One region of the Mesorhizobium sp. B2-7-3 genome, then DNA from elsewhere that is predicted to be linked to it. Evidence: riboswitches for the same ligand, from Rfam matches in the RefSeq annotation. Region 1 holds a riboswitch; each other region holds the start of a gene.

Evidence for each region. A riboswitch is a leader RNA that binds a small molecule or an ion and turns the genes downstream of it on or off. The one in region 1 is predicted to bind cobalamin.
Region 2: another riboswitch for cobalamin. It lies ahead of bluB (5,6-dimethylbenzimidazole synthase); the one in region 1 lies ahead of FJW04_RS00015 (aromatic ring-hydroxylating dioxygenase subunit alpha).
Region 3: another riboswitch for cobalamin. It lies ahead of FJW04_RS13880 (DUF1636 family protein); the one in region 1 lies ahead of FJW04_RS00015 (aromatic ring-hydroxylating dioxygenase subunit alpha).
Region 4: another riboswitch for cobalamin. It lies ahead of FJW04_RS14080 (CbtB domain-containing protein); the one in region 1 lies ahead of FJW04_RS00015 (aromatic ring-hydroxylating dioxygenase subunit alpha).

The regions. Positions count from the first base shown of each region.
Region 1 is NZ_VFTY01000001.1:363-2,555, reverse strand. It holds gene FJW04_RS00015 (aromatic ring-hydroxylating dioxygenase subunit alpha) at 30-1,277, opposite strand; cobalamin riboswitch at 1,390-1,592, opposite strand; gene FJW04_RS00010 (DUF680 domain-containing protein) at 2,084-2,193, shown strand, end outside.
Region 2 is NZ_VFTY01000006.1:48,622-50,814, reverse strand. It holds gene FJW04_RS15080 (hypothetical protein) at 1-429, shown strand, start outside; partial or broken gene bluB (5,6-dimethylbenzimidazole synthase) at 546-1,151, opposite strand; cobalamin riboswitch at 1,223-1,405, opposite strand; gene FJW04_RS15070 (histone deacetylase family protein) at 1,584-2,193, shown strand, end outside.
Region 3 is NZ_VFTY01000005.1:271,898-274,090, forward strand. It holds gene cobW (cobalamin biosynthesis protein CobW) at 1-564, opposite strand, end outside; gene FJW04_RS13880 (DUF1636 family protein) at 567-995, opposite strand; cobalamin riboswitch at 1,033-1,240, opposite strand; gene FJW04_RS13885 (winged helix-turn-helix domain-containing protein) at 1,270-2,193, opposite strand, start outside.
Region 4 is NZ_VFTY01000005.1:312,985-315,177, forward strand. It holds gene FJW04_RS14075 (aromatic ring-hydroxylating dioxygenase subunit alpha) at 1-658, opposite strand, end outside; cobalamin riboswitch at 802-1,001, shown strand; gene FJW04_RS14080 (CbtB domain-containing protein) at 1,037-1,216, shown strand; gene FJW04_RS14085 (CbtA family protein) at 1,232-2,035, shown strand; gene cobU (bifunctional adenosylcobinamide kinase/adenosylcobinamide-phosphate guanylyltransferase) at 2,028-2,193, shown strand, end outside.

The DNA.
Region 1 (2,193 bases):
AGCCGCTGCACAGTTTTGGCCGACATGCGCTAGGCGACACTGCGCAGAGCAGGCCGGCCGTCTTCGGAAAGCCGTGGGCCGATAAAGCGCGCGTACCAGTCGACGAACTGGATGACGCCGCCCTCGTGCAGCTCCGAATAGGGACCGGGCTCGTAGGCCGGCGACAGGATGCCGAAGGCGTTTTCCTCGACGATGCGGCGGTCCTGGTCGTTGGTCTCGGTCCAGACATGGGTGAGTTCGGCGAGATCGTAGTCGACGCCTTCCACGGCATCCTTGTGGACCAGCCATTTGGTCGTAACCGCTGTTTCCGTGGCGCTGACCGGCAGCACGCGGAACGTCACCGCATGATCCACGAGGATATGGTTCCAGGTTGTCGGGTAGTGATAGTGCATCAGCGTGCCGATCCGGTCGGCCGAGACGCTGTCGGACAGGTTCTTCTTCACCGCCCGCTTGCCGGTCATCGTGTAGCTCTGGGCATCGCGCAGCAGCGGCGCGCGGGTGGCGCGGTATTGTCCAGCCGGGTCGATGCGAAACTTGCTGGGCAGGCCAACAGCTTCGCACCTCGCCCAGTGGGCCAGCATCTCCGGATCGCTGTCGGCGCCTTGCACGCCGGTCACGGTCGGCGCTTCCGGGAAGGTCTTGCACAGCTCAGGATGATTGCCCGCGCAATGGTAGCATTCGCGGTTGTTTTCCCAGACCAGCTTCCAGTTGCCCTTCTCGATGATCGTGCTCTCGAAGGCGATCTTGGCCTCGCTCAGCCGGTGCGGCAGGAGATAGGGCTCGATCATCGCCCGCATCGGCGCGAAGTCGGCGGGCTCCTTGGCCAGGCAGATGAAGACATAGCCGGCGACGCTTTCGCAGGCGACCGGCTTGAGCCCGAACTGGCTCTTGTCGAACCCATCGGCCATCTGGCGGGCGAACAGCAGCCGGCCGTCGAGTTCGTAGGTCCACTGGTGATAGGGACACACCAGTTTGGCGGCCATGCCCTTCTCGGTGTTGCAGACGCGGCTGCCGCGATGGCGGCAGGAATTGTGGAAAGCGTTGATCTTGCCCTGCTGATCGCGCACCAGCACGACCGGATAATCGCCGATCTGCACGGTGATGAAGCTGCCCGGCTTGGGCAACTCGCAATCATGGCCGATGAACAGCCAGTCGCGATACCAGATCAGTTCCATGTCAAGCTTGAAGTAGTCCGGGTCGGTATAGAAGGGCTGTTCCAGCGAAAGGCCCTGTCTGCGGCCGTTTAAAAGCCTCAGCATGTCGTTGCGCGCGTCCATGTCCTGTCCTCATTTTCAAGGACTGAACTGGTGGTGATGGAGGAAGGACTGGGCGCAAGCCGGCGAAAGCCGGACAACACCATCCGCCCCTTGACCGCCCACCGCGATCAGTCGAGTTCTAGCGATCTCGGGCTGGTTTCCGGGCTCTGGAGTTGTCCTGGCGGACCATCGCGACACCTTCCCAAGCTTTCGCCCAGTGGTCTCCCGTTGCGACTTGAACTCCACCACCGTTGCGGGGGCAGCGCCGGAATCTGACCGGCTTCCCAATTCTCCGCTCCGTCGTCACGCAGCGGCACCTGAGATCGCTCGATCTAATCACGACAGGGTTTGCGACATCGGCACGAAAGCGACATCGCATCCATGCGGCGCGACACGTACGCGGGATCGTCCCGGCGCGGTTGCAGCGGGGGAATCGCCTCTTCTCGCCAGGTGCGCGGGCACCGTTTTCGACCCTCAGCGGGCCGGAAAAGGGTTAATGGTTTCGAAAAGTGACTATTAGCAGAGTCTAAAATCGAACCGAACGGTTCGTTTCTGTTGACGGTGCGTGCAGGACGGTGTGAACGCCCAGCCTTCCGACACAGTTGGTGATCGGGGCGTGATCTTATGCAACTATTTGATATCAAATGGAAAAATAAGACATGTAGAAGGCGTTGGTACAATTTCAAGTGGTGGAGTCATGGTCCACGCTGAACAACTTCGTGATTGGAAACGGCAAGGGGGCTCTCCCACATCGGGGCTGTCCGAACGACGCGATTTAATCCCAAGACACGCCGCTAGACGGACGGGAAAAATACTGGAGTACAAAAATGAAAAAGATCATTCTCACTGCCGCCGCCCTTCTGGCTATTTCCGGCAGCGCCTTCGCTAGCAGCGACCATTATGGTTCGAACGCCGCGACCCCCACGGCCACTGTCGA
Region 2 (2,193 bases), on a different contig from region 1:
ATCCGCATCAGTTCGTCCTCGCCGTTCGAAACCGCGCGCCAAGGCGTTGTGCTCTACGCCCAGAACGGCAAGACCATGGTCAAGAATGCCGTCTGGCTAGGGGTCATCATGTGGGGCGTGTCGTTCGTGATTTTCCTGCTGATGCTGGCTCCGGCAGCCGCTATTCTTTACGTCATGCCCGGGCAGCTCGCCGGCTGGGCTTTCGTGCTGGCAATCGTCTTTGCCTGGGCCTTCAAGGCGGCCTTCATTGAGCCGTTCGCCATTGCCTGCCTGATGCAGGTCTATTTCAAGACCATCGAGGGTCAGGTGCCCGATGCCGCCTGGGACGCCAGGCTGGCCGAAGCCTCGTCGAAGTTCAGGGAACTCAAGGACAAGGCGCTCTCCACTTTCGGCGGTTCGCGCTGGGGCACGGCCGGCGCGACGCGCTGATCGGCTAGGCTCGCGGGCGCACCGGCGGCGGTACAGAGCCACGCCACTGCTGATTTGAGCGGCGCTTCGCCTTGTCCGCGAAAAGTCTCGCTCATGATAAGCTCGGGCAACGGCAGCCGCCGGCCCCAGCCGTGTGTTTCGAGATCCGGCTTCGGTGCGAATTCGGAAACGCGGCCGACGCAGAGATAGGCGATCGGCGTCACTTGATCGGGAATGGCCAGCAAGCTTTTCAGCGCTTGCGCCTCGATGATGCTGACCCAGCCGACGCCGACGCCCTCGGCGCGTGCCGCCAGCCAGAAATTCTGCACCGCGCAGACCGTGCTGTAGAGATCCATCTCCGGATTGTGCCAGCGCCCCAGCGGCGAGCCTTTCGAGCGCTCGCGGTCGCAGGTGATGCAGATGTTGAGCGCGCTTTCGCAAATGCCTTCGAGCTTGAGCTTGCGGTAGAGCGCCTGCCGTTCTGCCTCGATTTCAGGCAGTTCCCGTTCTCGCGCGGCCAGGAACAGGTCGCGCACTTCCGCCCGCCGCGCGGCATCGCGAATGACGATGAAATTCCAAGGTTGCATGAAGCCGACCGATGGCGCGTGGTGGGCGGCAAGCAGCAGCCGCGCCAGCACCTCGTCGTCGATGGCCTCCGATGTAAAATGGCTGCGGACGTCGCGCCGCGTGAAGATGGCGCGGTAAACAGCGTCGCGCGCAATCTGGTCAAATCCATCGCCCATTGGAGTGGTCATAGCTTCCGGCATCGCTTGTCCCCTTGCGATTGCAACCGATGTCATCCGCCTGACCATGCGGATGACGATGCCTGCCAGGCCGGTCTTCTGGCTCGGGATCAACCCGCGTCCGGTGCCTTCCCGTCATCGACAGTGGCATTTACCGGCGCGGTCCCCCTCACAGCGTTGGGCACGCCACGGAGTTCAACCGTGTTCCCGATTCTCCCGCCAGGGCATTTGCAGCCAAGTGGAATCACTTGGCGTCGCAGAATGCGGCTAAAACAAACAGACCGGCAGGCACCAGGCAGTAGCGGCAGTCTTACTCCGAAGGGCCGGCGACGCCAATGCCCGCAGCGACATCAATGGACGCAGGTTCGATTTTCCCCAGCGATCAAGCCGCGACGCATGGCCATCACGGCGCCGGGGCACTAGATAGGGGGCATGGCCACCCGTCTCTACACGCACCCGATCTTTCTCGAACACATCACCCCGCCCGGTCACCCTGAGCGGCCCGACCGCCTGCGCGCCATCGAGCGCGTGCTCGACGACGAAGCTTTTGCCGCGCTTGACCGCGTCGAGGCACTGCAAGGCGACGAGGCGACCATCCTCTACGCGCATCCCGCCGATTTCGTCGCGCGTGTCCGCGCCGCCATCCCCGACGAAGGCATTGCCCGCATCGACGCCGACACCACCGCCAGCCCGAAAAGCTGGCAGGCGGTGATTACGGCGATCGGTGCCGCCAATGCCGCCGTCGACGACGTCTTTGCGGGCCGCGCCGACAACGTCTTCGTCGCCGCCCGCCCGCCCGGCCACCATGCCGAAAAGACCACGGCCATGGGCTTCTGCTTCTTCAACACGGCGGCAATCGCAGCGCGCCATGCGCAGAGGAAGCATGGCGCCGAGCGTGTCGCTGTCGTCGACTGGGACGTGCATCACGGCAACGGCACCCAGGATATTTTTTGGGACGATCCCTCGGTGCTCTATTGCTCGACGCACCAGATGCCGCTTTATCCCGGCACGGGCGCGAAGAGTGAGACCGGCGCCGGCAACA
Region 3 (2,193 bases), on a different contig from region 1:
GTCGCTCTTCGACAGGATGATTAGGTCGGCGCAGGCGATCTGGTCCTCGAACACTTCCTCGACCGGATCGTCATGGTCGAGGCTCTGGTCCTGCGCGCGCTGCGCCTGCAGGGCGTCCATGTCATTGGCGACGCGGCCTTCCGCCAGTGCGGGACCGTCGACCACGGCGATGACGCCATCGACCGTTACGCGGCTCTTCACCGTCGGCCACTGGAAAGCCTGGACCAGCGGTTTGGGCAGAGCGAGGCCCGAGGTTTCGATCAGGATATGGTCGACCTTCGGCGTCAGCGACAGGATCTTGTCGAGCGCCGGCACAAAATCGTCGGCCACGGTGCAGCAGATGCAGCCATTGGCCAGTTCGACGATGTTTTCCTCTGGGCAGGTGTCGATGCCGCATCCCTTGAGGATCTCGCCGTCGATGCCGATGTCGCCGAACTCGTTGACGATGATGGCGATCCGCTTGCCGCCGGCGTTTTCCAGGAGATGGCGGACCAGCGTCGTCTTGCCGGCGCCGAGGAAGCCGGTGACGACGGTGCAGGGAACGCGGGACAGAGATGTTGTCATGATCAATCTTTCAGCATGTCGAGGGGAGGGATGCGGGCAACGAGGCCGCGCTTGAGGCTATCGGGTCTGCCTCGCCAGGGAATGAGGCCGTCGTTCGAGGTGGCGAAGAGTTTCGCGCCGGTGACGAGATCGGCGCCGCTGGTCGTGGTCAGATCGCCGAACACATAGCTCCAGCAGCCGTCGCGCAGGACCGCGGCGCTCAGCCGGCGCTTGCAATTGCCGAGGCATTCGACCGTGCGGATGCGAATCTTCTCGCCCGAGGCGGCTTGGCGCGTATCTTCGGCCAAAAGTTCGCCGGCCCGGGGATGGGCATCGGAGCCGGTCTCGTCGCGACAGGAAGCGCAGACGATGACCGTGATGCCGACCAGGGGATGATCCCCGCCGGACGAAATGTCGGTTGTTTCAGCCGAAAAACTGCTGTCGCGATCCACATCAGGCTCCTTGCCCGGAAAACCCGCCAGGCGATCGGATTCTTGCATTCCAGACGGCAGGTCTCCTGGCTCGCGGGTCATCGCCTTGGGTAGCCGCCTTCCCGGGACAATCCCAGTGGCTTTCGGCCTTGGCTCTTCGCTCACAGTTGCGGGGACAGCCGCGGATTTGGGATCTTCAATCCCGCACCGCATTCCCTCTTGGCTCCTCCCTTTGCCGAGAGGAGACCGTCTGGATGGGATTTAGGCTCTTGCGGGCAGCGGTGTCAACGCGAGCTTACGACACCGCGATGTCGGACAGCGCCGGGCCGAGATCGCCGGCAGGCGTTATTTCCATGCGCTCGAGGCCAAGCCAGCCCTGCATCTGCTTCAATTCCTCGAAGAGTTGAGCCGCAGTCTCCGCCGGTGCGTTGGCCTGCGCATAGGCCGCATGGACACGCAGGACACTGGCCGGCCGGTCAGCCTTGAGGTCGACGCGCGCCACGATCCTGTCGCCGAGCAGGAAAGGCAGGACATAGTAGCCGTATTGGCGCTTGTCGGCCGGCGTGTAGATTTCGATGCGGTAATGGAAGTCGAACAGCCGCTCCGAGCGCGAACGCTCGAAGACGACCGGATCGAACGGCGCCAGCAGAGCGCGGGCCTCGATCTTGCGCGGGATACGGGCGTCCTTGTGAAGGTAAGCCGGCTTGTCCCAGCCCTCGACACGGACCGGCAGCAAGTCGCCGAGTTCGACCAGTTCCTCCAGCCGGCCTTTCATGTCGGCCGGCGAGAGCCGAAAATAATCGCGCAGGTCGCCTGATGTCGCCACGCCATGGGCACGGGCGGAAATGCGCAGCAATTCGCGGTGCGCGTCCTCAGGCGTCGGTACCGGCAGATCGAGGATCGCCTGCGGCAGCACGCGCTCCGGCAGGTCGTAAAAGCGCTCGAAGCCGCGCCGGTGCGCGGTGGTGATGCGCCCGGCCCAGAACAGCCATTCGAAGGCGTGCTTGGCATGGCTCCAACCCCACCAGCCACCGGAGCCTTTCTGGCCTTCGAGCGCCGAAGCGGCGATCGGCCCGCGCGCGACGACCTCGCGGTAGATCTCTTCTATATAGGCGGCGTGCTCGCGGCCCCATTTGGCCAGCCCCAGATACATTTCATCGCCTTGCTCGGCGCGCTGCATGCGCCAGCGCATCAGTGGGTAGGTCTCGACCGGCAGGAA
Region 4 (2,193 bases), on a different contig from region 1:
GCCGCGACAGGTCCTTGTGGACGCCCGGGCAGTGCAGGCACTCGTTGAAGTTTTCCCAAAAAATCTTCCAGTTGCAGTTCATCACCTTGCGCAGCACGTGGCCCGATACCAGCGTTTCCAGCGGCCAGTTGCCGAAGTCGCCGGAGGCCGGGTCGAAGGAGGATTGCGCCGAGCTGGCGGCATCTTCCGCAAGATTGACGAAGACGAAGCCCCGCCACACCGAGAGCGCGACGCGATAAAGCGGGTGATCGGCCTTGTCGAAGCCGTCAGGCAGCGATTTCGACGGCACGCGCACCAGATCGCCACGCAGCGAATAGGACCAGGCATGATACGGGCAGTTGATCAGCCGCGCCTTCAGCCGGCCCTGGCTTTCCTGGCAAAGCTGCGAGCCGCGATGCCGGCAGGTGTTGTGGAAGGCATGCAACTCGCCGGTGTCGTCGCGCAGCAGGAGGATTTCCTGCGTACCGACGCGGAAGGTGCGGAACGCCAAAGGCTGGGCAAGGTCGGCCTCGCGGCAGACGAGCAGCCAGTTCCTGTACCAGATGGCATCGAGATCGCGCTGATAGTTGTCCTGGTCCCAATAGGCCGACGAGGGCAGCGTCGGCTCGGTTCGAGTCAGGCCGTTATAGGGCACGCGCTCGCTGGCATTGGGCTGCATGGCTGGCTTCCCGTGAGGGGTGCCAGCCGACACCCGGCCATGAAGTTTGTCAATCGGGACGGGAGGAGGGCAGCTTCGCCGATACGGCGCTCCTGCGCTGGCGGCTGTCGGAATTTGGTTTGCCGGGCGCGGCGAATTTCCCTATAGTCACCGATGTCGTCGGTTCCTTTTTGGAGCCAAGAGGGAATGCGGTGCGGGCAGGAATTCCTGCCCAATGCCGTGGCTGCCCCCGCAACTGTGTGCGGTAGTCCTCTCCATATGCCACTGAAGATTTTTCTTCGGGAAGGTGGGGAAGGGCGCTTATCCGCGAGCCAGGAGACCTGCCGGCGACAGGAAACTGACTTCGATGCCCTCGGGTGGAGGGCGAAAGGACAAGACATGACTACCGCTTCCGTCTCCCTCGGCGCCTCCGTCTCCTCGCAGTCGCGCTTCATGCAGCTCGCGCTCGCGGCGCTGCTCGGCATCTTCGTCGTCGGCTTTGTCGGCTTCTCGCATATCGATGCGGTCCACAATGCTGCCCACGACTATCGCCACTCGATGGCGTTTCCCTGCCACTAACGAGGATCCGACATCATGAATCTGTTTCGCAACGTCGTGTTCGTCGCGGCGATCGCGGGGCTCGTGGCCGGTGTCGTTCTCGCCTGCATGCAGGCCTATGCCACCGTGCCGCTGATCCTCAAGGCGGAAGTCTACGAAAAGGCCGGCGGCGGCCACCACCATGATCACGCGGCCGCACCAGCGGCGACCAATGATGCCATGAGCACGGTGGCGCCCGCTGGGAATGCCATGAGCTCTGCCGCGCCCGCGGGCACCGATGCCGTGACACCGGCGGAGGAAGACGAAGGCTGGGCGCCAGCCGACGGTTTCGAGCGTTTCGCCTTTAGCGTGGTTGCCAACATCGTCACCGGGATCGGCTTCGCGCTGGTCCTGGTCGCGGTTTCCGAGTTCTTCGGCGGCGTCGGCAACTGGCGCCAGGGTGTGTTCTGGGGCTTGGCCGGCTTTGCCGTGTTCGCACTGGCACCGGGTCTCGGACTGCAGCCGGAACTGCCGGCAATGCCGGCGGCCGATCTTCTGCCGCGCCAGATCTGGTGGACGGCGACGGCGGCCGCGACCGCGACCGGCCTGGGCCTGATCGTGTTTCGCAGATCGTTGCCATTGACCATCCTCGCCGTCTTGCTGATCGTCGCGCCGCATGTCGTCGGCGCGCCGCAGCCCGACAGTTTCGAAACACCGATCCCGGAAGGCCTACACCATCAGTTCGTGGTGGCGGTGACGGTGACCAATCTGGTGTTCTGGCTGGTGCTCGGCGCGATCGTGGGCGTGGTGCGCAGGCGCTTCACCGGCATGGCGACCAGCCTGCGCGACAGCTTTGCCTGATCGCGGCAGGCTGACCTTCATCATCGGTGGTGCGCGCTCCGGCAAGAGCGCGCACGCCGAAACCCTGATGACGGCATTGCCCTCGCCATGGGCCTATATCGCCACGGCGCAAGCCTATGACGACGAGATGCGCGAGCGCATCGCGCTGCACCGCTCGC